Regions from separate parts of the Bacillus sp. 05T21 genome, predicted to be linked through region 3. Evidence: predicted binding sites of a transcription regulator. Region 3 holds the regulator's gene; each other region holds the start of a gene.
The links. The regulator NrdR, encoded in region 3, represses ribonucleotide reductase genes. The targets are predictions, from matches to a motif close to AACACNATATATNGTGTT.

Region 1 (9,985 bases), on a different contig from region 3:
GGGAAAAGTTTCGCTGATATAGAGCTAGAGGGAGTTATGCCGTTTTTAAAGAATATCCAAGCAGAACTACAGGCTGGAACATATCAACCACAAGCTAATCGTAAAGTAGAAATCCCAAAAGCAAACGGAAAAATGCGGACACTACAAATCCCGTGTATACGGGACCGCGTGGTCCAAGGAGCGCTAAAACTCATATTGGAAGCCATCTTTGAAGCTGATTTCTGCCCAAATTCCTACGGATTCCGACCAAAACGCTCCCCACATCAAGCACTGGCAGAAGTGCGACGTAGCATATTGCGCCGGATGACTGTAGTAATCGATGTTGACTTGTCACGCTACTTTGATACAATTCGACACCACATACTTTTGGAGAAAATTGCAAAGCGTGTCCAAGATTCGCAAGTTATGCATCTTGTAAAACAGGTAATCAAGGTGACAGGAAAGATTGGTGTCCCGCAAGGGGGACCATTTTCTCCCCTAGCCGCAAACATCTACCTCAATGAAGTAGATTGGACATTTGATGCCATTCGAAGTAAGACAACAGAAAACCATTACGAGGCTGTAAACTATCACCGTTTTGCTGATGATATAGTTATCACTGTAAGCGGACACTCTAGTAAACGTGGATGGGCTGAATTGGCATTGCGACGACTGTGGGAACAATTAAAGCCTTTGGGAGTTGAACTGAATCTGGAGAAAACCCGAGTGGTTAATGTTTTAAAAGGAGAATCCTTCGGATTCCTAGGATTTGATTTGAGGCGAGTACTTAATCGAAATAAGAGTAGATACTTTGTTCTTATTACCCCGAAGAAGAAAGCCTGTACGAAAGTGAAAGCAAAAATCCGAGAATTAATCAGAAACGCAGGCGCCAAGCCTGCACAAGATTTAGTAAAACAAATCAATACTGTACTGATTGGATGGGTGAATTACTTCCGGGTTGGGAATTCTAGTCGAGCTTTTAGTAAAGTACGGGACTATACAGAGATGAAAGTCCGTACGTTATTGACGAGAAGGAAACGGCGACAAAAGCGTAGCATTGGATGGCAGAGATGGAGTAATGAATATCTCTATGGTGTACTAGGACTCTATTGGGACTGGAAAGTTCGTCCTCTCGAAAGCTCAGGGAGATATTGATAAAAGTGTCTGCCATCTGATAGGTCTCATAACCCTTTTGATGAAGTTTATGGGGTGAGCTGCTTGAGGGAAAACTTCACGAGCAGTTCTTATGGGGAGGGGCTGGAGACGGGTCATAACTGATACCGCGCCAGTTCTTTACCCGACAAATTTTGTTTAAAACGTGGAAGTCATTCTTTGAAATTGATGAGTGTCAAAATATAAAAAGAGAACGCCTAGAGTGCCATTTATATGGACAACTCATTGGCATTCTCCTCTGTTCTTCTACGATGTTTCAAATGCGTCAGTTTCTGCTTGAAAAGAAAAAGCAGGAGCTGAGTGAATACAAAGCGATTTATATGATTAAGGATTACTTTCCGTTACTGTTTCAAGCGATAGCTGTTGGCACAGAAGAACTTTTAAAAATTCTGCATCGCCTTTATCAAATGCTCAAAAAGAACGGTCGTAAATGTCATAGACATAAGAAGATGACCGTCTTTGATATTCTAGGGATTGTGTATAAAACGACGGTGAAGCATAGACAAGCTGCCTAGCGAAAAAATCGCGTTTTAATAGGCTTATTTAGCATGCCTACTTTTTTATCAATTGCTAGTTTTGAAACAAGGATCATTTCGCACCTAGTAAATTACTTGGTTAGCTTGATGGCGATGGGGTCCCGCCAACCAAATGACATAAAACCCACGCTAAGACATTTTATGGAAGATAAAAAGCCGATTTCCTGTACGCTAAGGAAATTGGCTTTTTGCTCAGTTAGTTGTTTGAAGTATTGCTAACCAGATAATATACTACAAAGATTACTGAAAGCTAGGATTTTAAATTTTCTTCATTCAGAGCATATAATTCTGGTAATATAAATTTACCATCTTTCCTAATTAATTTATTATCAAACCAAATTTCCCCACCACCATAGTCTGGCCTTTGGATGCTCACTAAATCCCAATGAATTGCTGATTTGTTTCCATTATCTGCGCCATTTAAAGAATCTCCAATTGCTAAATGAAAGCTGCCATTTATCTTTTCATCAAATAGGGTATTATTTATTGGATGTAATATATATGGATTAAATGCTAATGCAAATTCACCAATATATCTTGAGCCTTCATCAGTATCAAGTATTTGATTGATTCGCTCCGAATCGTTTGCATGAGCTTCTATGATTTTACCATTCTCAATTTTTAGTGAGATATTATCGAATGAAAATCCTTGATTCACAGAAGAAGTATTAAACGTGACAATCCCATTTACAGAGTCTCTTATAGGAGCTGTATAGATCTCACCATCAGGAATATTATCAATGCCATCACCTTTTAAAACTCCGACTCCTTTAATTGAAAAGCTAAGTTCCGTTCCATTTCCGTTGATTTTTACCTTATCCGTTTTTTCCATTAATGCTTTCAACGGATCCATCGCTTTAGACATCTTCTTGTAATCTAACGTACAAACATTATAGTAAAAATCTTCATAAGCTTCTGCGCTCATCTTAGCCTCTTGTGCAGCAGAAGGATTAGGAATCCTAGTCGTAACCCATCTTGTTTTATAAACGGCTTCACTTTGCGCTTTACCGAAGAATGTTTGATATAATTTCATTTTATCAGAAGGTACATCTGCTAATTCATACGCATTTCGCGGGCTTCTTAGATTAATATAGACTTGCATCTTGCTTAGACGATAGCATTCCCAATCTGCGAACATTTTAAACTGTTCTTCTGAACCTGATAGAATCATTTGACGTGTAACAGCCACATCACGCATTGATACATGTGCGTGACCACCAGCTTCTCCAACAGCCTTTACAATTGCTTGTACGACTAAACGGTCAACCTCTGTGACGCTTTGGATTAACACATGATCTCCAGGTTGAACTTTTGTAGAATGATTAACTAATACATCTGCTAATTTTGATAAACGACTATCCATAAATAAAAAACCCCTTCTTTTTACTTAGTATAAATGGCAGTTAATTTATTTAACATTTATGGAAATAAAAACTGACATATTCTTTAGTAATATTCTACTTATTACTAGAGTCCTCCTTTCCTCAATATCATGTTATATAAAAGGTCATGAGTTTTTTGTTCTGGGATTCCTTTTTGTAATATACGAATCCATCGTAACAAAAACGACCGTTTTTGTTACGTTTTGTATTTAAAAATATGAAATATCCTAAGCATTGAACTTGCTGTAACAAAATACTGTATCAAAAATAATTCGTAACATTACTAGTAAAGCACCTTTTTGTTACACCGAAATCTGATAATGGAAATAAAATACAGCTTATGACCCATTTTTACACGTATCTCGGCTGAACCCCATAATAGTTATCTTTTAGTACGTAACGAGAAACGAAAGTATATGTATAATATTTAATAAAGTAAAATTGATAAATGTAATCGTTTGTTAGAACAGATTATCGTTTCATGTCTGTTCTTTTTTGCGTGATGCTGGAGAAATATATTCCTCCAGTATTTACCGTTTTATGACAAAAAATATTGTTAACTTTTTTTAAAATAAGGTTAAATTCGATGACAACTTTTTTGAAAAGCACTTTATTGACATGAGTTTTAGAATGTTGTTTCATAGTCATTGTATTGAAAAAAAACGGCTATCATGTCGAAAAGTAAAAGTTAAAAAAAGAAAGAATTTATACATATATATTGTGTCTTATTTTGAAACGTAATACAATATATAGAGAAATCAAGAACGACATACAGAGAGTATAGATTGGAGAGGGAGGGTCGGAAATGTTAGTTGCATATGATTCTATGACAGGAAACGTGAAGCGTTTCATCCAAAAATTAAATATGCCGGCCGTTCAAATTGATGAAGATCTAGTAATAGATGAAGACTTTATTCTTATTACGTATACAACAGGTTTTGGCAATGTACCAGAACGTGTTTTAGACTTTTTAGAGCGCAATAATGAAAAATTAAAAGGCGTATCTGCAAGCGGCAATCGTAACTGGGGAGACATGTTCGGTGCAAGTGCTGACAAAATTTCTGCTAAATATGAAGTGCCTATTGTATCAAAATTTGAGTTATCTGGAACAAATAACGATGTAGAATATTTTAAGGAAAGTGTGCGGGAGATTGCGACACATTGAACTGAATAATGAAATCACGCAAATATTACGTATACAACAGATTTTGGCAATGTACCAGAACGTGTTTTAGACTTTTTAGAGCGCAATTATGAAATTTTATGAATTTGCACACTAAAAAGTCTAAATCCTTATCAAGATGGACTGGTATTACGTAAAGAACAAAATATTGCTGAAATATATTATAAAAAAGGAGGACTAACATTTGAAATTAACATCATATTTCAAACTATTTATTAGTAATTTAAGTTTAAACAAAGGCCGAAAAGAAAGAATAAATAGCGCTTTAGTAACATGGGAAGAACTTTTAAGTACAGATGAAGAACTTAGTGAAAAATTCAAAGATTTTTATTCACAGGGTTCCTATGCTACCAAGACAGCTATTCGTCCATCTGATGATGGTGAATTTGATGTAGATGTTATTCTTCTATTAGATGTGAAAAAGGATGATTCAAAAGAATTTTTCAACTGGGTTGTTGAACGTGTAAAAACTAAAAAAGCATATGAAGACAAAATCAAAACAAAAGATCGGTGCATTCAAATTAATTATGCTGGAGATTTTCATGTTGATATTGTTCCCTCTCGAACAACTTATGGTGATTCCATTCTAATTCCTTCTAAAAAAGAAGATGACTGGGTAAAAACTAATCCAGCAGGCTTTAAAAAATGGTGTGACAAAAAACACATCAAACATGATGAAAAATTCCGCTCTACAGTCAAAATACTAAAGTATTGGCGTGACCAAAATGTCAGTAGTAGTACAGCACCAAAATCCATTTTACTTACAACATTAATTGGACATTATATGATCGCAAAAAGCTCTTATGCTGAAACACTTGTAGAAACAACGAAAAATATGGTGATTAAGTTAAATGCATTAATTGAAGATAAAGAAGACGATGAAGTAATTCAAATATGCAATCCTTCTTTAGAAGACGAGAATCTGGCTAGGGATTGGACTGTTAATAAATGTCGCATTTTTAAGAATGAATTAGACAAATTACACCAACAAAGTCTTGAGGCCCTTGAAGAGTCAAATAAGGAAGCTAGTATTATAAAATGGCAAGAGATTTTCGGTGCTAAAAAATTCCCTTCAGAACTTCCAGAAGCTGCGAAAATGGCATCTGCAGTAGCGGCAGGCTCTGTGTTTGTTAATAGTGATGGTATACTGAATCAAAACAACCAAGGAGCAGTAATCAAAGAGCATCGTTTCTTTGGTGTAAATGCGGCTCATGAAAAAATTTAGAAAGCGATACTTATCTATTCCCAAACAGTGTCTAAAAATCCAGCAGTGTTTTCCGTCCTTTAAATACTTTAAGGAAGGATATTGGATAGGTAGGTTACGACCTACCTCTTCATCATCTTTTTATACTGTTAAGATTATTTATAAAAGATTTAGCCCAAAAGTTTTTATTATAGAACCTTGTATTCATAGAGAAGTCCCTCACCTTTATGGCGACGGATCACTTTGCCTTTATTATCCCGATGATAATAGCTATAACGATTCCCTATTTATAGCGGATACGATAATTCCTTGGACAGCGGAATGGCTTTATTATTATGAAAAATGGTTAGAAGATGGTATTTGGTGGGGGCCAGAAGCACCTCATACTCTTATAAGAAACGACAATTAAGGAGGAGAGTAATAGATTGATTGACTGGGAAAGCGTAAAAAAAAATAAATGGACACCACGTAAAGAGAATGAATTTAAAATACTTGCTATTGATGGAGGGGGTATGAAAGGAGTATTCCCAGCAAAATACTTATCTGACATCGAAGAGCAGGTAGGCAAACCAATTCATCAATATTTTGATTTAATCGCTGGAACTTCTACAGGGGGAATAATTGCATTAGGATTAGCAAATGACATTTCAGCCAAAGACATTTTGGAATTATATCTTAAGAGAGGTAAGGATATATTTGGGAACAGAAGAACGATACTTCCTTTCTCTAAAGATTCCCACTATGAAAATGATGGATTAATTCAGGTGTTACAAGAAACTTTTGGGGACAAACTACTAAAAGAAGTTAATACTATGGTTTGTATACCTTCAATTGAGCATCAAAAAGCTAGTCCGAAAGTATATAAAACACCCCACCATCCACATTTTATTAAAGATGGTAATATTGAAATATGGAAAATAGCTTTAGCAACATCTGCCGCACCGACTTATCTACCTGCAGCGGTTATAGATGATAATGAATGTAAAATTGACGGGGGATTATGGGCAAATAATCCTGTATTGGTTGCCATTGCTGAAGCTGTTAAGTTGGGCTATTCATTGGATCAAATTAAAGTTCTCTCTATTGGAACTGGAACAAGTTTATATGAGGTTGATAACAAACATGCTATAAGAGGTGGTATTTTATCATGGGGAACAAACTTAGTTGATTTTACAATGCAAGCACAATCCAAGGGTGCATTTTATACAGCTTGTTACTTAATCGGTAATCGATTATCCCGTATAGATTTTGAAACAGGTGTAAATTACAAGTTAGATAATACGGAATCCAATATTCTAGCAAGACTACAACATGAGGCAAATCAAAAGTTTCTAGATTCCTTTGAAAAAGGTAACATCCGCACTCAATTCTTTAGTGAATAAAAAAGTTTAAAGTTGTATTGTGTATACGGTAATTCATCGTCCTAAGGAGGAATTATTCAAATCACGTAAGTTAATCCTGGATATTATATAACCATCTAGGCATTCTACATAGTTATTAAATCAAAAGCTATCTAAAAATTAGATAGCTTTTTTATTGTTTCAAAATTGCTATTGGTTTAACTGTTAACCCTGGATAAATAATTGAATAGTTGTTTTATAAAAATGTCCCAAAAGGTACACCTTTTGGGAATATATAAAACCTATTAAAATACATACTTCAAAAGGTTAAAAATACACTTTCGGCACACTTCAAAAACCTCATATACCTTTTGGTATAATTTTAGATTCAATAAATAAGACATTAGTTGTTACTGACGCATTTGGTTTTAACAATCCATTGTACTTAGTTGATATTGTAGAGTGTAGCATACACAGCTAATGAAAGAAGGTATGGTGGGGACCCAACGCTATCAAAGGTTCTACTTCTCCTGTTCAATCTCCCACAGCAAAATGGGCAGAGAGCTCACAAATATGAGTGTGATATGAACCATAAGATTGCCAAAACGTTTCGGCAATCTTATGGTTCTTTTTGTTTACAGAAAACTTATTTTTCCAGGATTTGAAGAATGTTATTATAATCAAACTTTTTTATAAAAGAATAATAACTAATTAAAAATAAATTTTAGTGATTGACACAATAATCTCTAGAATGCTACGGTTTTAATGGTAAAGTAATAAGAGGTTTAATGTTTAGATACTACATATATGATGAGAAAAGGTGTCGGAATACTTTTAGAGAAAGGAAATCTCTCTTCTTATAGTCTTTAAAATTCAATATATAGATAATCTGATTAAGTGAACCGTACATATGGAGAGGAAGAACGTAAGATGTTTAAAAAAGTTACATCGGTTATAGCTTCTATTATAGGAGCTAGTCTGCTACTAACAGCTTGTAGTAGTGGAGAAAAAGAGACAAAAAATAAAGCAAAGGCAACTGAAAAGAATGAAACAAAAAAATCCATTCATTTACCGTATATTGCAGAGATTCCAACTATGGATGTGACTAAGGCAACTGACGGTGAATCTATGAATGTAATGAAAAACGTGTTTGAAGGTTTGTATGCGTTGGGGGAAGAAAATAAGCCAATACCAGCAGTAGCGGAATCTTATGAAGTGAGTGAAGATAAAAAAACATACATATTCCATCTAAGGGATTCAAAATGGTCAAATGGAACACCTGTAACAGCTGAAGACTTCGTCTTCTCTTGGAAACGCGCTGTGAATCCTGATACAGCGGCAGAATATGCGTTTTTATTCTTTGATATAAAGAATGCAAAGAAAATTAATAGTAAAGAGCTACCTGTAGATCAGCTAGGGGTAAAAGCAATAGATGATAAAACATTAGAGGTGCAATTAGAGCAACCTGTCCCTTATTTCATAGATTTGACAACGTTCGCAACGTTTTTACCGATTAATGAGAAGTATTTTGAATCAAAGGGGAAGCAGTATGGTTTAGAAGCAGATCAATTGGTTTATAACGGAGCATTCACATTGGATAATTGGAAGCATGAACAAGGCTTTCAGTTGAAAAAGAACCCGAATTATTGGGATGCTAAAACAGTGAAATTAGACGAAGTCAACTTTGATATCGTGAAAGATAAATCAACGGAAATAAATTTATATGAAGCAGGTCAACTTGACCGTGTAGGATTAACAGGTGATTTTGTAGATAAATATAGAAATAATCCTGACTTCAAAGAACGTTCTGAAGTCACTGTTCAGTTTTTACGTATGAATCAAAAAAATGATGTGTTAAAAAATAAAAATGCTCGTTTGGCGATCAGTCAGGCAATGAATAAGAAAGCCTTTGTAGATACAGTGTTAAACAATGGTTCTCTTCCTGCGGATGGTTTTATACCAGCTGATTTCGCTAAAGGATCGGACGGTAAAGACTTCCGAAAAGAAAATGGAATTTTAGTAAAAGATGATGTGAATGCAGCGAAGGAAAACTGGAAGAAAGCAAAGCAAGAAATTGGGAAAGAGCAGGCAACACTAGAATTACTAACAAGTGATAATGTGTTAGCCAAGAAGAGTGCGGAGTATTTAAAGGGTGAACTAGAAAAGAATTTAGAGGGGTTAACAATCAATGTTAAGCCGCAGCCACGCAAACAGCAAATTCAGTTGCTGTTGAATAGTGATTACGATTTAGGTGTTGATGTATGGGGTCCCGATATTCCTGATCCTATCACATTTTTAGATTTATTCACGACAGATAGTAGCTATAACTTTGATAAGTATTCAAATAAGGCATATGATGAACTAATTCATCAAGTGAAAACTAATCTTGCTGGTGATGAAAAAGCTCGCTGGGAAGCAATGAAACAAGCAGAGAAAATATTATTAGAAGATGGAGCAGTCGCACCTTTCTATCAACCAGGCAGATCATACTTACAGCGTTCTTCAGTAAAAGGCATTGTGACAAATGATTTTGGTGGGGAATTTAACTATAAATGGGCTGAAGTTAAGAAATAAATTTGGAATATAATGAAGTCAAAAAATAGAGAGTGGAAGTAGGATTAAAAAATGAAGCTTAAACTTATCAGTATGGCAATCCCTATAACATTACTATTGGGAGGATGTACGTCAACAAAAGAAACAACGGAAATAAAGGCATCAGAAGAAAAGATAGACAAGGAGACGAGTGAAGAGTCAGGGGAAACTAAGTACGTGGAGAAAGTTAAGGTTTTAACTGGTGATATGCACAAAGCATTGGGGAAGGTAGGGGAAGTCCTTGAAAAAGATCCTACATTATATGAAGTGCAAGAAGAATTTGATGAAGCAATTATGGGGTTAAGAAAAGTAGCCAAGGCTTTTAAGGAGTTAGATCCTGATTCTGAATATACGTTACCCCAAAAGAAGTTTGTAAGAGCGATGGATGAATTTGAGTTAGCTACAACGAAACTAATTTTGGGTATGGACGATACTACAGGTTATACATTTAAAGATGGAATAAATCAGTACAAACAGGCAACAGACTTGTATATAAAAGCTGGTTATCAAATTTTAGATGTAAGAGACGGCAAGGAATTAGGTACAACGCAAAAAGAGAAAGAAAAAGAATAATAATAGAAAAAAAGATAAAAAGA
Region 2 (9,985 bases), on a different contig from region 3:
GAAAAATGGGCAATTCATTTGTTTAAAGGAGTGACGGTACAATCTTATAAAACAGAAGTAAAGAAGACGATGATACAACATTGTATTGGGATAGTTGGAACGGTAATAGAAACAGGAGCATATATAGTTGTTCTTATTGTGGGAGCAAAAAAAATAATAAAAGGGGATATGGAAGTCGGTTCGCTTGTGGCGGTATTAGCTACAATTGAGATGTTATTTTTCCCCGTTCGTTATGCGAGTGATTTATTGATGATGACACAAGTTGCTATTGCTTCGGCAAATCGAGTTTTTGGCTTTTTAGATATACCGGCTGAATACAGAAATGTAGAAAGAGCGATGGGAATGAAATTAACAAACGTTTCATTTCAAGAGAACGGTGAAGAGAGATGTAGAATTAAAAATATACATTTGCAAATTAATCCTGGCGAACTCGTTATTATTGTAGGAGAAAGTGGTGCAGGAAAAACAACGCTTTTAAAATTAATAACGGGTTTGTATAAACCATCTAACGGTAGCATTGTTTATTATGGTAATGGGGCTCGTATGACTACAGTGTGGCAAGAACCTCGTTTCTTTCGTACGACAGTAAAAGAGAATATGTATTTTGGGGAAGGGGTCTTAGAAAAACAGTTAGAAAAAATATTGAACTTGTAAATGCGAAGTCAATTATTAGGAGTTTATCTAAAGGGATTCAGACTGTACTACATAAAAGCGGTGAAGAGTTTTCGGGAGGAGAGAGAAAGCGTCTTGCGTTATTGCGAGCGATTGTATCAAATCCGAATCTCATTATTCTAGATGAACCGACTGCGGGATTAGATCTGAGCAATCAAGAAGTGGTTTGGAATATGCTTAGAGGGCTAGAGGGGAATGTAACGAGAATTGTGACGACACATGATGTCGAGAGGGCGATGATAGTAGATCGGATTGTTGTCATGAAGAATGGGATTATTGTGGAATGTGGGGATCCTAGAGAATTATTAAATTGTAAGTCATTGTTTAAAGAGATGCTAATAAAAAGATAAGAGCTATATAGCGCTCTTATCTTTACTCGGCATTATTAAGTTGATACGTATAGGAATCAGGGGCATTAGTACTAAATTCTTTGACTAGAGTAAGTTGATTCGTATCTGGATTATATTTAAAGATTTTGATTGTACGTTCGCTACTTAGTGATGGATTATATTCTTGAATAGCAAATGTATTTTCAGCAATCTGTGTCATATTACTGGTTGAAACGTTTTCTACGGCATCATGATTTGTAGAAATTTTAACAAGTCTTTCACCGTTGAAAAATAAAAGAACGATTACTAAAACAACTAAACATATTCGTATATAGCGAAGTTCTTTACTTATAGGATGTTCTCCCAAAAATAATCATCCTTTCTATAATTATTGTATAGTAGTGGTGGTGATAGTCATTGTGAAGAAACTAAGAATACCGAGGCCGGCTAAAAGGATAAATGAGATTAAAGCGATATAGAGACAAATACGTCCAACTTGCTTTTTTTCAGGATCTTTACTGAAGAGCGAGATGATCCAAGTGATAATCCCGATTGGGGAAAATATAAAACTAAGAATATATAATAGTATTTTTTCAAATAAATTCATAAAAATCCCCCTTTTTGAAAGTTCTACATGTGCAGTTTTCTTCGTATTAGCGCTGCCGTTATGTAGGAAAGTACAGAATAAACAGCACTATAAACAATCCAAGCGTCTAAGTTTTGTAAAGCTAGGTGTATATTAAATTTAGAGACGATAATGAAAAATATAAGTGGAACAGTAAAAGAAATAATAATTGCAGCCCATTTGAATTTGTATAGTAAGGTGCTAAAAAAAATACATAGTAATGGTAAAGTGAAAAAAACAAAAGTGAAAGGGTTGATAAGTAATTGTAAAATACATATCACCTCGCAAGTTTTGTATTTATTTCTAATTATATGATAAAAAGGGAAATATTTCATCTGTACTATAAATGTTCTAACTATTTCGACTGTGAATATTTCCAAGCTTGTCCGTATAAGCTAAAATAAGGTATATAGTATGTAGTTAATTATGTTATAAGAAGATAAACACGTAAGGGTGATATAATATGTGGCGGAAGCTTACCATTATTGTAGTGTTACTTTGTTTAGCGGGATATGCAGCTTATGAACAGTTTGGTAAAGAGGATCAAGTAATGCAAGAAAAGCCTGCCAAAAGTGAAGCTGCTATGAAAGAGATTTTCGCAAGGAACGGTATTGAAATTGGAAAGAGCGCACCAGATTTTGAATTAGCAAAGATAGATGGAACGAATGTAAAGTTATCCGAGTTAAAAGGAAAGAAAGTTATTTTAAACTTTTGGGCAACGTGGTGTGGGCCTTGTCAGCAAGAAATGCCTGATATGGAGGCCTTCTATAAAGAACATAAAGAAAACGTAGAAATTTTAGCTATAAACTATACTCCTTCAGAAAAAGGAGGGGGAGAAGAAAAGGTAAGGAACTTCGCTAAAGAAAAAGGAATTACTTTTCCTATTTTATTGGACAAGAACATTGATGTGACAACAGCGTATAAAGTAATTACCATTCCAACTTCTTATTTTATTGATACAGAAGGTGTTATTCAAGATAAGTTTATTGGACCGATGACACAAAAAGAGATGGAAAAACGGATCGCGAAATTAAAATAATTAGTAAAAAGGCAGAGATGGAAATGGACCATTTCTGCCTTTTCTTTTTCATGGAGTGATGACTTCGTGATATGATAAAGAAAAACTTTAATCATAGGGGGATGAACATCCCCCCATGATTATTAGCCCGCACCAATCGGGCATTTACAGGTAGCCTGACTGCCCGCAAATAGCGGGGGAAAAGAAATGTAACTGTTAATAACAGATGAGGGAGTGTATGGATTGGGGAATGTATCCTTACCATTAGATTATGTTGTAATTGATTTTGAAACGACAGGGTTTAACCCCTATAATGATAAGATTATCCAGGTGGCAGCTGTGAAGTACCGTAATCATGAAATGGTTGATCAATTTGTATCGTATGTGAATCCAGAGCGTCCAATTCCGAGCCGAATTACGAGTTTAACAGGTATTACGAATTATCGTGTTTCAGACGCACCAACAATTGCAGAAGTATTGCCTTTGTTTTTGGCATTTCTAGATACAAATATTATCGTGGCACATAATGCTTTTTTTGATATGCGTTTTTTAAAGAGTAATGTAAATATGCTTGGACTACCTGAGCCTAAAAATAACGTTATTGATACTGTGTTTTTAGCGAAAAAATATATGAAGCATGCGCCTAATCATAAACTTGAAACGTTAAAACGAATGCTTGGAATTCGCTTAAGTTCTCATAATGCATTTGACGACTGTATTACGTGTGCGGCTGTTTATCAAAATTGTGCAGCTGTTGAAGAAGAAGGAAAAAGAAAAGCGAATAAGGAAGTACTTGATGAAACAGCGGTATTTGAAGCGGTAAAAGAAATGCTTGTACGAAATAAACGTGATATTGATTGGATTCGTTGTATGAATGTTGGGAGTTATTTAGATATAAAAGCTTTTTATCCAATTATAAGGTTAAAGGTCAAAGGGCGAAAGAAATATGTGTTAACAGAAAAAATGGAAGACGATGTAAGAGAAATTTGTACGAGCTTAACATACGAGGCAGCATTGAAAAGTGAGATTGGCAACACGAGAATTATGATTGACAGTGTAGAGGACATTTTGAAGCTAGAGAGCTACATTGTAGAAGAATACGATTCTGTATTACGAGCGCTGGATGAATATAGAGCAAATAAAGTAAATGCGGATGAAGAAATTAAAAAATATTTAAATATGATGGTGTAAAAAATCCCATGTGCAATATATGCGCATGGGATTTTTTATCAAAACATAAAATTTTCTTGCAAATCTGATTAAAGAGTTTTTCATTTGCTCATACTATGTAATAAGAAAGCGTTGAAGAAAGGGTGAGCAACATGAGAAGAAGTCGCCGTAGATCGTTTGAAGAACTTGTAAATGAAAATAAACAACAATTATTAAGCGATCGTGATGCAATGGATCGAATTGAAAAACGAATTGAAAAACGTTATGAAATGAAACTTTTTAAGCAGGCTGAATAATTCTTAACACTAGTACGATACTAGTGTTAAGGAGGCGATAGTAATGGGTAATCCGAAAAAAAATTCAAAAGACTTTGCACCAAATCAAATTGGAACACAATCGAAAAAAGCTGGTGGCAATAAAGGGAAGCAAATGCAAGACCAAACTGGCAAACAACCAATTGTTGATAACGGTTAAAAAAAGGAGAATGTCATCATTCTCCTTTTTGTGCGTTTGGATAATATTGTAAAAATATTCAAAAAGCTGACTTTCGTCAGCCTTTTTTCGTAATTGTAAAGTTTTCAACGAGTAAACGCCAATTTTGTGGGAATGGTAGACCAATCTTCCAATAGCTAATACCGCCAATGCCTTGTTCTTTCATTAAATTGAATTTACTTTGAATAGACCTCGAATCTTCAAACCAAACCTCGTGTTGTACGCCGTTTTCATCAAAGTAATTAAAATGTGGAGCTTGGGCTGTGAAATCATAGCGGATAGGAACATTGTATTTACGAGCAAGTGCAACAGCTGCGACAGAGCTAACTGCTTTTGCGGGTGGATTCCCTTGTTTGAACGGAAGTTTCCAATCAAATCCATATAAATTTTGCCCCATCATAATTTTTTGTGGAGGCATTTGAGATTTTGCATATTGAAGTACTTCCTTCACAGGACCAATAGGGGAAATCGCCATTGGTGGGCCACCTTGCCAACCCCAGTCGTATGTCATAATGACGACGAAATCAACAATTTGTCCTTGTGCTTTATAATCGTGAGCCTCAAAAAATTTCCCTTTTTGATTGGAACTTGTTTTCGGTACAAGCGTTGTACTTAATGTGTACCCGCTAGGTAAGCGTGTTTTCACATTTCGTAAAAAACGATTATAGGCTTCGCGATCTTCAGGTGCCACACTCTCGAAATCGAAATGAATGTCTCGCATGCCATATTTTTCAGCTGTTTGCAAAATGTTAGTAATAAACTTGTTTTGAATTGTTGCATCGCGTAAAATAACCGAGGTCAGATCGGCACTGAAATTTCCATTTTCGATATTTGTAATAACGAGCATAGGGATGGTTTTACCTTGCGTTGCAATATTAGCGATTTTCGCTGTTTCGGTTGGTTCTTTTAATGTACCGTCTCTTTTTGCTTCAAAACTAAAGTAGGCTAAATATGTTAAAAATGGGTTGATAGCACGTGTAGCAGTTACTAAACTTTCTTTTATCGGTATTGTTGAAGGTTGTAAATAAGCAATGGATTCTACTGCTCGTTTTGTTCCTTTCGGTATATATAATTGCTGTCCGACATGGAGAATAGATTTTAATGAAAGGTTATTAACTTTAGCTAAACTGGCGAGAGGAACGTTATACGTTTGAGAAATTCGATAAAGGCTGTCGCCAGGCTGTACATAATAATTATTGCCTTTCGTATTAACGATAAGTGCCTGACCAACAACGAGTGTTTCGGCTGGATTTAGTCCATTGTCTTTTACAATCTCTTCAGGTGTAGATCCATATTTTGAGGCTAAACTATATACGCTATCACCGCTACGAACAGTTACAATTTGAATCATGTGCTTGCCCCTTTCGGTAAAAGATTCACTGTTTTTATTTTATTTTTGATTCCACTGTATTATGATTAAATGTATGCAAGGGAACAGAAGTGAAAGAAGGCGAATAGAAATGTTTGTAGCAGAACATGAAGTTGAAATCCGTTATGCGGAAACAGATCAAATGGGTGTTGTTTACCATTCAAACTATTTAGTGTGGCTTGAACTAGGGCGCACGAAACTTATACAAGATTTAGGATTTTCATATGTTGAAATGGAGAAAGAGGGAATTATTTCTCCTGTGTTAGACTTACAAATTTCATATCGTAAAGCGATGCGTTATGGAGAAAAAGCTATTGTGAAAACGTGGGTTGATACTGTGAGCCCGCTCCGCGTTGTATATGGATATGAAATTTATAATGGTGATGGCGAACTTTGTATTACTGCAAGCACGACGAATATTTGTGCGAAAAAAGAAGGGTTCCGCCCTGTATCATTTAAAAAATTATATCCTGAGTGGTATGCGAAATATGAGGAAATTAAAAAGAAATAAAAAAGCGTGGCAGAAGCCACGCTTTTTTATTTTTCATAATTAAATTGAGGGAAATCATCACCGTCGTTAAGTGTAACTAATAAATTATGTCCATCGAAGAACCACTCATCATCGCTTTCAATAAAGAAGTTAATACCTTCTTCTTGAGTTTGAACAGCAGGGTGCGCAGGGTCATCTTTACGAATACCTAAAGAAAGTCCTTTTTGCACAGTACTGCAACCGCCGTATTGTACGAAAAGGCGTATTGTTTCACCCGATTGTAAGTTTAATTCGTTTTTATACCATTGTGCTGCTTTTTTTGTTACGGAAAGATTCATGTATAGTTCCTCCAAATTATGTTGCTTTTTCTTTTAGTATAAAAAATAACGCAAAAAGACGCTATTAATATGCTTCACGTTTTCTTTTTGCGTTATGTGGGTTACGATCTTATTTTTGCTTTTTTGAAAAGTTTGCTTTTGGTTCAGTTTTATTTATAATTCGTCCGATATTTGCACGGTGTTTATAAATAACCATACCTGCTAATAAACACATCGCAATAATGAAGATTTTATCCCCGCTAACAATGGATGCAATAACAGCAACGACAGCTGTTATCATAGAAGAAAGTGATACGTATCTTGTTGTAAATAAAAGGCTGAAAAAGACAACAGCTAATATTGCAAAAACAACTGGTGAATAGCATAATAGCACCCCAGCAGAAGTTGCAACTGCTTTCCCCCCGCGGAATTTTGCGAAGATCGGATAGACATGTCCAAGAACAGCGGCTAATCCAAACCATAGTGGGTGAATATCTGACCCGAAAATAATCGGTAGACCTGTTGCTAATGTACCTTTTAAAATGTCAGCAATTGTTACGATAAAACCTGCTTTTTTCCCTAATGTACGGAATGTATTTGTTCCGCCTAGATTACCGCTTCCATGCTCACGAATGTCGATTCCATAACCAATTTTTCCAACGACTAATGCAAATGGAATCGAACCGAGTAGATAGGCAACGATAAATAAAAGATATGTAATAACCATGAGTTCAGTCTCCTTTATACAAATGTGTTGATAAAGGGTAAAAAGAGTTTTTCCCATTTATTGTACCATACATTTGTAAAGAGCACATTTCTTTTTTATAAATGAAAAAGTCATTAATTTTTAAAAAAACTTTCACAGGAATGTTACATTTTTCACAGGAACAGAAGAACTATATGTTGTATGATTTTAATCAAAAGACAACAACATGTTGGTGGAGGGTTATGAATGTTGAAACAAAATGTACGTGGAGAAGAATTAATGAAAGTATTTGAGACAATTATCCACGGTAATGAACAAGATTTAATGCAGGAAAATGCAAATGTAGATGGTCGATCTCCAATGGGAGTAATGGGAACGTTCGCATCTGAGAGCGCAAAGTATTATGCAGTAGAAAAATTATTATCAGATCAAGTGAAAAAAGCGATAGATCAAAATATATTATATCCACATGATTTAGATTTTTATGCAACAGGAACGACGACTTGTTCGCAAATTCCGTTAGCGCAAATGCTAGCTAACGGTTTTCATACTGGCCATGGACATATGAGACAACCGCAAGACATTAAAAGTGCGTTGGCGCTTTCTTCAATTATTTTTCAGGCGAATCAAAATATGCAGCACGGTGGCCAATCGTTTGCACTCTTTGATATTGATTTAGCTCCATATGTGAGAAAAACAGTAAAGAGACATAAAAAACGACTACAGTCATATCCGCTTACGAAAGAACAAATAGAGGAATTTGCATGGAAAGAGACAGAAAATGATACGTATCAGGCGTGTGAGGCTTTCGTTCATAATTCAAATAGTATGCATAGTAGGGGCGGGGGACAAGTACCATTTATTTCTATTAACTACGGAACAGACACATCGAAAGAGGGAAGACTTTTAATTAAGCAACTTTTAAAAGCGACGCAAGCTGGACTTGGTAAAGGGGAAACACCGATTTTTCCTATTCAAATTTTCAAAATGAAAAAAGGCGTGAACTTTGAAGAGTGTGATCCGAACTATGATTTATTTGAATTAGCATTAGAAACGACCGCTGAGCGATTATTCCCTAACTTTTCGTTTTTAGATGCTCCGTTTAATGCTGTGCATTATGACGGTCGACCTGAAAGTGAAGTATGTTATATGGGGTGCCGTACTCGTGTTATGTCTAATATACATGGGGAAGAAACAGCAATTGGAAGAGGGAATTTATCGTTTACTTCTATTAATTTAGTGAAATTAGCGCTAATTAGTGGTTCAAAAGAAGCGTTTTTTGAAGCGCTAAGTTATTATTTAGATTTAGGCGTTAAGCAATTATTAGAGAGATTTGCTTATCAATGTACAAAGAGAGCAAGAGATTTTCAGTTCTTATATTCACAAGGTGTATGGCGCGGTGGAGAGACGTTACAACCTGAAGATGCTGTGGCACCGATTTTAAAACAAGGGACGTTAAGTCTTGGTTTTATCGGTCTTGCAGAATGTTTAGTAGCGTTAACTGGAAAGCATCATGGAGAAAATGAAGAATCGTGGAAGCTTGGATATGAAATTATTTCCTTTATGAGAGAGAGAATGGATAAGGCGATGGAAGAACATCAACTCAATTTCTCTGTAATTGCAACGCCAGCAGAAGGGTTATCAGGAAAGTTTGTGAAAAAAGATAGAGAAGAATTTGGTGAGATTAGCGGTATAACGAACCATAATTACTATACGAATTCATTCCATATTCCAGTTTATTATAACATTCAAGCGATAAATAAAATTCGTTTAGAAGGACCTTTCCATGCCCTATGTAACGGGGGACATATTACGTATATTGAACTAGACGGAGCAGCTATGCATAACAAAAAGGCATTAAAGCAAATTGTGCAAGCGATGGCAGAGAATGGCGTTGGGTACGGTTCAATAAATCATCCTGTTGATCGTTGTAAGTGCTGTAGTTATCACGGAGTTATTGGGAATGAATGTCCAAGCTGTGGAAATGAAGATGAGGCTAATATAGAAAGAATTCGCCGTATAACGGGCTATCTTGTAGGAGATATGTCGAAGTGGAATAGTGCGAAACGTAGTGAAGAGATGGATCGGGTGAAGCATAAATGAAAGTTATGAATATCATTCATGATAGTGTAGTAGATGGAGAAGGGTTGCGGACAGTCGTGTTTTTTGCGGGCTGTCCGCATCGTTGTTTCGGATGCCATAACCCGAAATCTTGGAATGTTTGCAATGGAACTGAAATGACGGTAGAAGAAATTGTGAAAGAGATTGAAAGTAATTCATTAACAGATGTAACATTTTCAGGTGGAGATCCATTCTTCCAAGCTGCTGAAGTGAAAAAAGTAGCAAAAGCTGTGAAAGATTTGAAAAAAAATCTATGGATGTATACAGGTTATACGTTAGAAGAGATACAGAGTTCTCGAAATAATGATATGATAGAGTTGTTACAGTATGGGGATGTTTTAGTCGATGGAAGATTTGAAATCGAGAAAAAAGATTTAACACTTCCATTTCGCGGAAGCTCCAATCAACGTATTATTCGATTGAAAGAGTAAAAAGGCGGGATAGATTATATGAATAAAACAGTATTACTTGTTGAAGATGAAAGAAGATTACGTGAAATTGTTAGTGATTATTTTCGTAATGAAGGCTTTGAAGTAATCGAAGCGGAAGATGGAAAAAAAGCGCTAGAATTATTTGCTGAACATACAATTGATTTAATTATGTTAGATATTATGTTACCAGAAATAGATGGTTGGTCTGTTTGTAGACGAATTAGAAAAGAGTCAGCGGTACCAAT
Region 3 (9,985 bases):
GTTCACTGCTAAAGTTTAGAGGTGGTAAGTAATAATCCCGTACTAGGAAGCTCGCACCCTAAGGCTTCCCTCTCTGAAAATCGTAGATAACTACTCATGTCCTCATCATGACATTTCAATATATTTCATTTATGTAGGTAATTATATGCTCAAAAACTTAGAAAATCAAGGGCGTTACCTTTATTTTTTAAATTTTTCACATTGCGCTCAAACTCATGCAAACCATGTAATTGGACCCGTTCTTGAAATACATTTCGCAAAGTAACAATCATGTTATGATCTTGTTCTTTCGTATATAAATAAATCTTTTTCGGCGAAATAGAAAGAAGTGGTGCAATTACTTTCGTATCGATATATACATCCTGTTTCTTTAATAATTCTTCATCTATATATTGAACCAATTTCTCCTGTTTTAAACGCCTACCTTTATCATCATAGAAAATAAAACTTTCATCAAAAATAAGATGTACACAGGACAAACGTGATTTCCGGCTACTTACTTGTTGGCGAAGTGTCTCAATGAATATTTGGTATTCCTGCTCCATCTTATACTCATCAATTGCAACTTCAGCAAGCTTAGTTACCATTTCCCTATATGTACGAAGACGAAAACGAACGTATGATGAAAACGAGAATGAGAGCGGATCACAAAGCCATTCATTCAAAGACGACGCAATATAAGATTCAAATTTTTGACGTGTTAAATCACTAGCTACTCCTTTTCTTCTTTCCTTTAAAATCTCATGTGCCATATGCAATATTTGATGGCACTCTTCTTGTTCTTCATAAAAAAACTTTTCCTTTAAAATGGTATGAATCCATTCATTTTGTTTCACATTCATAATGAAATATAGTAATACTGGCAATAAAATCTTTTTAATATAATTTGATTCACATAATGGTATATGAATAACAACCTTTTGTTCATTTAAATATACACTTGTTTCCTTATATAAGGATTCTGTTCTTTTCGTTAGTTGTCTGTATACGTACACAGCATCATTTTTTTCTTCGAAGCAAATTTCAATCACTTTTGTCCCCCCTTTTATCCCCGCTCTAAAGGATTGCATCTATACGTTACAAATCCTATAAGAGTCCGATCTATGGAAGTTCACTCTTAGTAGAAACCTATCTCCCATCGTTAGAACATCCACTCGATATGGCTTGCTAATTTTATATATATTAAGGGAGGGAGAAAAAAATGATACAAGCTACTCTGAAAAAATGATTAAAATAAAGTGAAGCTTTAATCAGTGGAGGTTTTGTCCATCCTCCACTGATTATTAGCCCGCACCAATTGGGCTTTTACGGGCAGCAGGGCTCCCTTACAGCCGAATTTTGAGGTGGGAGTCTTACTGCCCGCCAATAGCGGGATAAAAAAGAGCAAGCTTCTCAGCTCGCTCTTTACTTATTACGACGATTTTTCCCGCCAATTGGGATTGGCTTCGCTAAATATTTAATTCGTTCCATAATACGGGCCGCTTTCATCTCTTCTGCTTCACCGCGCTGTGTATACGTTAAATGATGTTCCAACTGTTTGAAATCAAAATTAGATGTAAAGAACGTCGGTAAGTTTTCCAACATACGGAATTGCAAGATTGCACCGAGTACATCATCACGTACAAAACTTGACATCGCTTCTGCCCCGATATCATCTAACATTAATACTTGTACACGTTTGACAGCATCAATCTTTCCGCTAATCGAATTATCTTGAATCGAACTTTTGATTTCACGTAAAAATTCTGGGAAGTATACGAGCATCGAACTAATTTTCTTTCGCGCAAGCTCATTTGCAATTGCCCCTAAAAGATACGTTTTTCCTACACCAAATTTACCGTACAAATATAAACCTTGTGCTTTTTTACCTGGTTCGTATGTGTTTAAAAATTCATTCGTTGCACCTATTGCATCAATACGTGCATCTAAATCTGAAGGGTCTAAATTTTCCATAGTTGCCTGCAAAATGTCAACTGGCATATATACACTTTGAACGAGTTTTTCATATTTTTTTCTCTCATCATATGCTACTTTTCTAATACAACGATCGTATTGAATATCAATCATCTTACCTTGAATGACGAGCTTCGGCTCATATCCTTGTAGCATATTTTTACATGACCCTAAATCTGGACAATCCGCACACCCTACACTTTGTCCAATATATTCATATAACTTCACAAGACTTCGTTCAATCATAGAAGTCGTTACTTCACCTTTATGTTCGTCTATAAATTCTTTCACACGAGGGTGCGCCATCACTTCTGCCTTTAAGACTTCATATCTATTTTTAAAGTTTTTATTTTCCATTAATTTCGTAAATGAATTTTGAATATGCTCCATTTTCTCACCTCAAAGAGCGTTCATTTTCTTTTATTAATCACGCTTATATTTTTTCAATACTTCTTCTAATCGTTTCCGTTCATCTTCTAACGTACTTGCATCTTTTTTCGCACTTACGTCATTTTTTACAGGTTCTTTCTCTTCTTCTTTCGACTCTTCCTTAAGCCAATCTGGTACCATTTCTTTTCGCACTGTTTTCTTCGCTGTACGACCTTTTTTCTTCGTCTCAGCCCACTCTTGATATTGACGATTCTCTTCTTTTGCTAGCGCCATCGCCTCGCCTACTGTACCGACCTTTTTTCGCGCCCAATGTCCAGCAATCTTCTCGACATACGTTTTAGCAAGCTTCATATCTGAGCGTAGCATAACGTAATAAATAAGTACATTCACAACCCCTGGCGTTAACTTTTGATTTATCATTACATCCTCAACGATTTGCAAGTCCGCTTTCGTCGCCTCTGCACCGCCTGAAATCTCTTTCAATAGTTGTTTTGGCGAGATTTCCTCTAACTGCTTCATTAGCATCTCTTCTTGCGTAGATGGCTCTTTCTCTTTCATTGTACGAGCAGCATGAGGTTGCACTCTTTCACTTAATACAGGTAACGCTTGACCATTTTCGAATTGATACCAATCGCGTGCTCCCTTCCGAAGCCTTTCGATATCAATTGTTTGCACTTCTGTCACTGCGCCAAGAACGATATTTTGCATCGATAACACATCCACACCGTACACATAAGCGAGTGTAATAACACATTCTCTCACTTGATCTGTAATCGCCTTTTTAGGAACAAGCGCTGATAGTCCGTCTACAAATAAAGAGAAATCAAAGAAGTCGTTCCAAACTTTCGGAGCATCCCCATTCTCGTTACTTGGCATAATTGTCGTTTTCGGGATACGCAGTTCTTCTTGCGCATATTCAAACTGACCTGGGTTAAACGAATCAAATATATCGTTGAAGGAGCGCGTAACATTTTCATAAGAACCAAAATCGAATTCTTCTTCTAAGAAATATTGCTTTACTTGGTTGTATTTTGTCCGACTCAAGCGATTATATAAAAAGATACTTAAAACAATATCATCAAAAAACTGCTTCGGAGATAAAGGTGGTTGCAATTCATATATAAACATTCGAATATCTTTTTCTTTCTTAATATATACATTTAAAAGACCAATCGCTTCTAACTTTACTCGTTCCCCATATATTTCAGGAAGTTGCATTTGCATAGTCACCATAAGGGAGTGATGTGTATTCTCTTTTCCAAACACACGATCTTGCTCTAGCTCTCCCCATAGTGTCATGTATAAGCTAAAAGCTCTACTACCTATTAACGGCTGATACAACATCGTTAATACTTTCCGGTCGTAATTATGTAACAACCCTTTCGCACTTACTTTATAACGATCAATCGGCAATAGCTCCATCCATGACTGTTTTTCCATTCTTGCTTTTCCTTTCTCTCATCCAATCTAACCTACATTTCACTCGTTCTATCTTTATTATATAATTTATTAGCGAAAAAGAGCTATTAGCTTCCGCTTCTAGCTCTCTTATCTCGTTTACTTACAGTATATAAAGAGATTCCTTCTACTCTCTCTCTTTTTGCAGTATATCTTTTAATTCTTCAATAAATACATTTAAATCTTTAAATTGACGATACACAGAAGCAAAACGTACGTAAGCAACATCATCAATATCACGAAGTTCTTCCATAACAATTTCACCAATCATATCACTTTTCACTTCTGATATACCTAAGTTACGAAGTTCACGCTCCACACTTTGTGTTACTTCCTCTAACTGCCTTAAAGATACAGGTCTTTTTTCACACGCTTTAATTAAACCGCGTAAAATTTTCTCTTTATTAAACTCTTCTCGTGTTCCTTCTTTTTTAACAACGATAAGAGGTGATTCTTCTACTCTTTCAAAGGTCGTAAAGCGACTTAAACAACTTTCACACTCTCTTCTTCTTCGAATAGAGCGCCCCTCGTCTACCGGACGCGAATCTAACACTCTTGTTCCATTATGAAAACAGGATGGACAACGCAATTCATTCACTCCTTTACACTATAATCTTTATTCTTTCGCTACTCACCTACATGTGAAAATATATATACAATATTATATAACTCATTCTTCTATAATGACCACTCTAAGTTATTACATATCATGATCCTATTTTATATAAACTAAAAAAGAGGTGCATTATACACCTCTTTACATTTTAAATCAATTATGTTCTTTTTTAAAGAGCTTTTGTTTCTCTCTGCTTAATTTCGAAGCTACCAGTGCCTCGAGGAAGCTCGATGCTCTCACGCGTTTTCGCGTTTAAACCTTCTGCAATATATTCTGCAGCAACATTTGGATCAATACGATCCCCACAAGTATAAACATCAATACTTGCGTAACCGTGCTCCGGAAAGCTATGAATTGTTAAATGTGATTCCGAGATAATTACTACTCCACTTACACCTTGTGGTGCAAATTTATGAAAAGCAACCTCACGTACCTCAGCACCAGCTCTTAGTGCTGCATCCACAAATAATTGTTCAATATACGGCATGTCATTAAGCTTGTCGAAATCGCAATCCCAAAGTTCAGCAATCACGTGACGACCCATCGTATCCATAGTATCCATTCTACAGTTCCCCCTTGTAAATTTATTCTAACTGTTCGAATTGAAAACTAATTTGCAATTTGGCTTGCTCCACTACCACGGGGGAAAGTTAGTCCAGAGAGGTCCTAACCCTTTAAGTAGTGACTACGTACCTCAGCTCTTAAGTTTACGAGTGTTAGTATACTTTGTTTATTTTCATTTTGCAACAACAGTTTTTTCGATTTTCTGTCATATTTTCCTCTTTACTTTTCCCTAAAAAAAATTAATGATTCACGAATACAGTAATCCCAACGTTTCGTGGTATGCCCACTATTTGAAAATATATTCATATAATTTTTTCCCTTTTCAGAAAAAAATAAAAAAAGAGGGCAAATATTTACTTGCCCTCTCTCTATTTCACTTAAATATGTTGCACATTTTCTTGTTTTGCTAATTCATCAACAACTAACGTTACAAGATCTACAACACGACGAGAGTAGCCCCACTCGTTATCATACCAAGCAAGCACTTTCACTTTACGATCACCCATTACTATTGTAGATAAACCATCAATAATAGCTGAGTGTGTATTTGTATTAAAGTCGATAGACACTAAAGGCTCTTCGCTGAATTCTACAATTCCTTTTAACGCACCGTTTGCAACAGTTTTGAATGCTTCATTAATATCTTCAACTGTTACATCACGTTTTACGTCTACTACTAAATCAACAAGAGACACGTTTGGTGTTGGTACACGAAGTGCCATACCATGAAGTTTTCCGTTTAAGTGTGGAAGAACTTTTGCTAGCGCTTTTGCAGCACCCGTCGTTGTTGGAATGATAGACTGTCCGCAAGCACGCGCTCTTCTTAAATCTTTATGTGGGTTATCAATATTTTTTTGGTCATTTGTATAAGCGTGAACAGTTGTCATTAAACCGTTTTCAATTCCGAACTGCTCATCTAACACCTTTACAACAGGCGCTAAACAGTTTGTTGTACAAGATGCATTTGAAATAACAGTATGTTTTGTAATATCTAATTGGTCTTCGTTCACACCAACTACGATTGTTACATCTTCATTTTTACCAGGTGCTGTTAAAATAACTTTTTTCGCTCCAGCTTCAACATGAAGAATTGCTTTTTCTTTCGAGTTAAATTTACCAGTTGCTTCAATTACAACTTCAACACCTAGATCTTTCCAAGGCAACTCCTTTGGATCGCGGTTGTTTAAAAGGCGAATCATTTTCCCATCAACTAGTAAGTGATCTTCAAATGCTTCCACTGTTCCGTCAAACTTTCCATGAACTGTATCATATTTAATTAAATGCGCTAACGTTTCTGATGGATAGCTTGCATTGATTGCTACAATTTTGAATGCGCTTTCTTTTATTGCTTGACGAAATACCATTCTCCCGATACGTCCAAATCCATTAATTGCCACACGAGTCATAATATGTTATCCCCCTTGAATGCGTTATACTATTTATCTCCAATCCCAATAATAGTATAACACAAAAAGGAGATATGTCACTAAGCATTTTCATTAATTTCACAATTTTTTAATCAATAATGTTCCATTCTTTCAAAATAGAAGCTAATTGTGTTTTCGTTCCAGTAATTGTGCCATCATTATAAATCACCTCATCTGCCTTCTTTACTTTTTCTTCTAATGGCATTTGAGATTGAATACGAGCCGTTGCTTCTTCTTCTGAAAAGTTATTTCGTTTCATTAAACGTTCCAATTGCGTATTCGGTGTGACTGCTACAACTAAAACACGATCAACGAGATTTGTTAATTTACTTTCAAACAAAAGAGGGATATCTAACACAACCGCTTGCATACCTTCTTTTATGTACATCTCCTTTTGTGCATTCATTTCTTCACGCACTGCAGGATGAACAATTTCGTTTAACTGCAATCGTTTTTCTTCATTATAAAAAACGACACTCCCAAGCTTTGGTCGATCAAGCTCTCCATCTTTTTGTAACACTTCCGTTCCGAACACCTCTACAATTTTGTTATATGCCGGTTTTCCTCGTTCTACAACTTCTCGCGCAATAATATCTGCATCAATAACCGGTATACTCATTTCACGAAACATTTCTGATACCGTACTTTTTCCGCTTGCAATGCCTCCTGTTAATCCAATTACTACTGTCATAATAATCCTCCTCACAATATTAAAGGCGCGAAACTAATGTTCCACGCCCATACTTACATTTTCCAAATTCCAATAATAATGAGTAATACCCCAGGCAGGAATGTAAATTTTTGTAACCATTTCATATTTGATAAAATCGTACCGAGCTTCATTCCAATAAATAAAAATAAAGAACTCATAACCGCGACTAATGCCGCCATCATCGCGGGTGCATAACCTAATAAAGATGCACCAATTCCAGCACCAAACGAATCTATAGAAAGAGCGATACCGAGAAGTAGCGCTTCTCCTGCAGAGATAGTTCCTGATTTATCAAAATCCGCAACAGTCGGCTTCCGCAAAATTTGAATCACTAACCCTAGCGAAGCAATTTCTAGTTTCCAAACCTTCTCCTCTTGCTTCGGTTCTTCTTTTTTATCACTTCGAAAAAATTGATATAATACCCAAATACCTATTCCAATAAGAACAAATCCGCCGATACGCGTTGCGATAACAGGTGAAAATATTTTCGCGATCATATGTCCAATTCCCATGGAAACGAGCATTACAGCTGCTGAACAGATCCCGATAATTATAATTGATCTTAGTGGAATTCTTACGCTCCTTAACCCGTATGTTAGCCCTACACTACAGCTATCTAAGCTTAATGTAAAAGCTAATAAAATAAGAGATAAATAAAGGTACATCGGTAAGCTCCTCCCTTATACATAGCTCTGCTCTATGTATATGACAAATGCCTATCCGATGTTATCCCTTTTCTATATTCTAGGTTGGCAAATTGGGCAGTAATGTGTTCCCCTTCCGCCAACAACTGTTTTTTCTAATAGCGTACCGCAAGTCACACACGGTTCTCCTTTTTTCCCATATACATTTAGAAGTTCCTGGAACGAACCAATTTGTCCTTGTGAATTAATATACGTTCTAATTGTACTTCCGCCTCGCTTAACAGCTTCGCCCAGCGTTGTAACAATCGCCTCGTAAATTCTTTCTATTTCTTCTTCTGTTAAAGATGCAGCTTCTCGTTCTGGGTGAATTTGAGAACGGAATAACACTTCATCTACATATATATTTCCAAGCCCTACTAAAAGACGCTGATCTAATAATACGACTTTTATTTTTCGATTTGTTTTTTGCAATCTTTCTTGTAAATACTGCGGTGTTAATTCAGCATCAAATGGCTCCGGGCCTAAGTCAGCAAGAGGCATTTGATTCAACTCTTCACCTTTCTTAAAGAGATGCATCGTACCAAATTTTCTCACATCTTTATAATGTAATTCAGTTCCATCTGTAAATAAGAAACGGACGTGCGTATGTTTATCAATCGGCTCATCCTCTTGATGAAGTAAAAACTTACCTTCCATGCGCAAATGTGAAACAATGACATAATTCGTTACATATAAAAGCAAAAACTTTCCTCTTCGCTTTATATTTTCAATTGTCTCGCCTCTTAGCATTTCTTTAAAAATTTCTGCATCATCCGGTCGTTTTACTATTTTGGGATAAGTAATAACGACATCTTCAATCGTTTTTCCTGTTACAAGATTTTCAAGCGTCCGTCTAACGTTTTCAACCTCTGGTAATTCCGGCATTTCATCACGTCCTTATTTCGCATCGTACCAAGTTGGACCGTAAGAATAATCAACTTTCAATGGAACGGCTAGTTCAATTGCATGCTCCATTACTTCAGGTACAAGCTTCTCTAATTTTTCAATTTCTTCTTTTGGTGCTTCAAATATCAATTCATCGTGTACTTGCAGAAGAAGACGTGCTTGTAATCCTTCTTCTTCTAGACGATCTGCCATAATAATCATCGCTTTTTTAATAATATCAGCCGCACTACCTTGAATTGGTGTATTCATAGCTGTACGCTCCGCAAAGCTACGTAAATTGAAATTACGACTCGTAATTTCCGGAATATAACGGCGACGATTTAATAATGTAACCACATATCCTTTTTGTTTCGCGTCTTTTACGATTTCATCCATGTATTCTTGTACACCAGGGAAACTTTCTAAATACTTTTCAATAAATTCCGCTGCTGCTTTTCTTGTAATTCCTAAGTTTTGCGAAAGACCATAATCACTAATACCATACACAATTCCGAAGTTAACAGCTTTTGCTTGTCGTCTCATGTTAGATGTTACTTCATCTTTCCCAACACCAAATACATCCATAGCTGTTTTCGTATGAATATCCATGTCATGTTGGAACGCTTCAACTAATCCTGGATCATTTGCAATATGAGCAAGCACACGAAGTTCGATTTGTGAATAATCAGCCGCGTACATGATCCATCCTTCTTCTGATGGAACGAATGCCTGACGAATCTTTCTTCCTTCTTCTAATCGAATTGGGATATTTTGTAAGTTCGGGTCTGTTGAACTTAATCGACCTGTTTGCGTTAATACTTGATTAAAACGAGTATGGATTTTAGATGAATCTTCATGTACAACTTTCAATAAACCTTCAATGTAAGTTGAATTTAGCTTTCCTAATTGACGGTAATGTAAAATATTCGGAATAATTTCATGACGATCCATAAGTTTATCTAATACATCCGCCGATGTAGAATAACCTGTTTTCGTCTTTTTAATAACTGGTAAGTTTAAATTCTCAAACAGAATAACCCCAAGTTGCTTCGGTGAATTAATATTAAATTCTGTTCCCGCAAGCTTATAAATTTCCTGTTCCATTTCCTTTAATCTACCTGCAAGTTCTTCTCCCATATTACGAAGACGCTCCGTATCAACTTTTACACCTTTCACTTCCATATCAGCTAATACACGTGCAAGTGGTAATTCTAATTCCGTAAATAATTCATATTGCTCATTCTTTTTTAATTCTTCTAAGAACGTTTGCTTTACATCATATAATACATGCACTTTA

Region 1: a site for NrdR is predicted at 3,810-3,827, ahead of nrdI (class Ib ribonucleoside-diphosphate reductase assembly flavoprotein NrdI). Genes of this name have one in related genera too.
Region 2: a site for NrdR is predicted at 7,375-7,392, ahead of AC1DKZ_RS14440 (anaerobic ribonucleoside triphosphate reductase). Genes of this name have one in related genera too.

Annotation. Positions count from the first base shown of each region.
Region 1 is NZ_JBFTMD010000008.1:39,689-49,673, forward strand. It holds gene ltrA (group II intron reverse transcriptase/maturase) at 1-1,134, shown strand, start outside; partial or broken gene AC1DKZ_RS16305 (IS4 family transposase) at 1,281-1,667, shown strand; gene AC1DKZ_RS16310 (aminopeptidase) at 1,939-3,051, opposite strand; gene nrdI (class Ib ribonucleoside-diphosphate reductase assembly flavoprotein NrdI) at 3,876-4,235, shown strand; gene AC1DKZ_RS16320 (SMODS domain-containing nucleotidyltransferase) at 4,438-5,478, shown strand; gene AC1DKZ_RS16325 (type II CBASS E2 protein) at 5,465-5,866, shown strand; gene AC1DKZ_RS16330 (CBASS cGAMP-activated phospholipase) at 5,883-6,839, shown strand; gene AC1DKZ_RS16335 (peptide ABC transporter substrate-binding protein) at 7,728-9,371, shown strand; gene AC1DKZ_RS16340 (DUF7018 domain-containing (lipo)protein) at 9,423-9,962, shown strand.
Region 2 is NZ_JBFTMD010000006.1:156,736-166,720, reverse strand. It holds partial or broken gene AC1DKZ_RS14495 (ABC transporter ATP-binding protein) at 1-1,022, shown strand, start outside; gene AC1DKZ_RS14490 (YmzC family protein) at 1,045-1,368, opposite strand; gene AC1DKZ_RS14485 (hypothetical protein) at 1,390-1,608, opposite strand; gene AC1DKZ_RS14480 (TlpA family protein disulfide reductase) at 2,090-2,665, shown strand; gene AC1DKZ_RS14475 (3'-5' exonuclease) at 2,888-3,835, shown strand; gene AC1DKZ_RS14470 (FbpB family small basic protein) at 3,967-4,110, shown strand; gene sspN (acid-soluble spore protein SspN) at 4,154-4,288, shown strand; gene AC1DKZ_RS14460 (glycoside hydrolase family 18 protein) at 4,365-5,657, opposite strand; gene AC1DKZ_RS14455 (acyl-CoA thioesterase) at 5,767-6,186, shown strand; gene AC1DKZ_RS14450 (HesB/YadR/YfhF family protein) at 6,213-6,503, opposite strand; gene plsY (glycerol-3-phosphate 1-O-acyltransferase PlsY) at 6,613-7,209, opposite strand; gene AC1DKZ_RS14440 (anaerobic ribonucleoside triphosphate reductase) at 7,435-9,291, shown strand; gene nrdG (anaerobic ribonucleoside-triphosphate reductase activating protein) at 9,288-9,740, shown strand; gene AC1DKZ_RS14430 (response regulator transcription factor) at 9,759-9,985, shown strand, end outside.
Region 3 is NZ_JBFTMD010000001.1:873,836-883,820, forward strand. It holds T-box leader at 1-118, opposite strand, end outside; gene ytxC (putative sporulation protein YtxC) at 150-1,031, opposite strand; gene dnaI (primosomal protein DnaI) at 1,405-2,343, opposite strand; gene AC1DKZ_RS04625 (replication initiation and membrane attachment family protein) at 2,377-3,783, opposite strand; gene nrdR (transcriptional regulator NrdR) at 3,929-4,390, opposite strand; gene speD (adenosylmethionine decarboxylase) at 4,587-4,970, opposite strand; gene AC1DKZ_RS04640 (glyceraldehyde-3-phosphate dehydrogenase) at 5,359-6,387, opposite strand; gene coaE (dephospho-CoA kinase) at 6,497-7,099, opposite strand; gene ytaF (sporulation membrane protein YtaF) at 7,153-7,785, opposite strand; gene mutM (DNA-formamidopyrimidine glycosylase) at 7,858-8,688, opposite strand; gene polA (DNA polymerase I) at 8,701-9,985, opposite strand, start outside.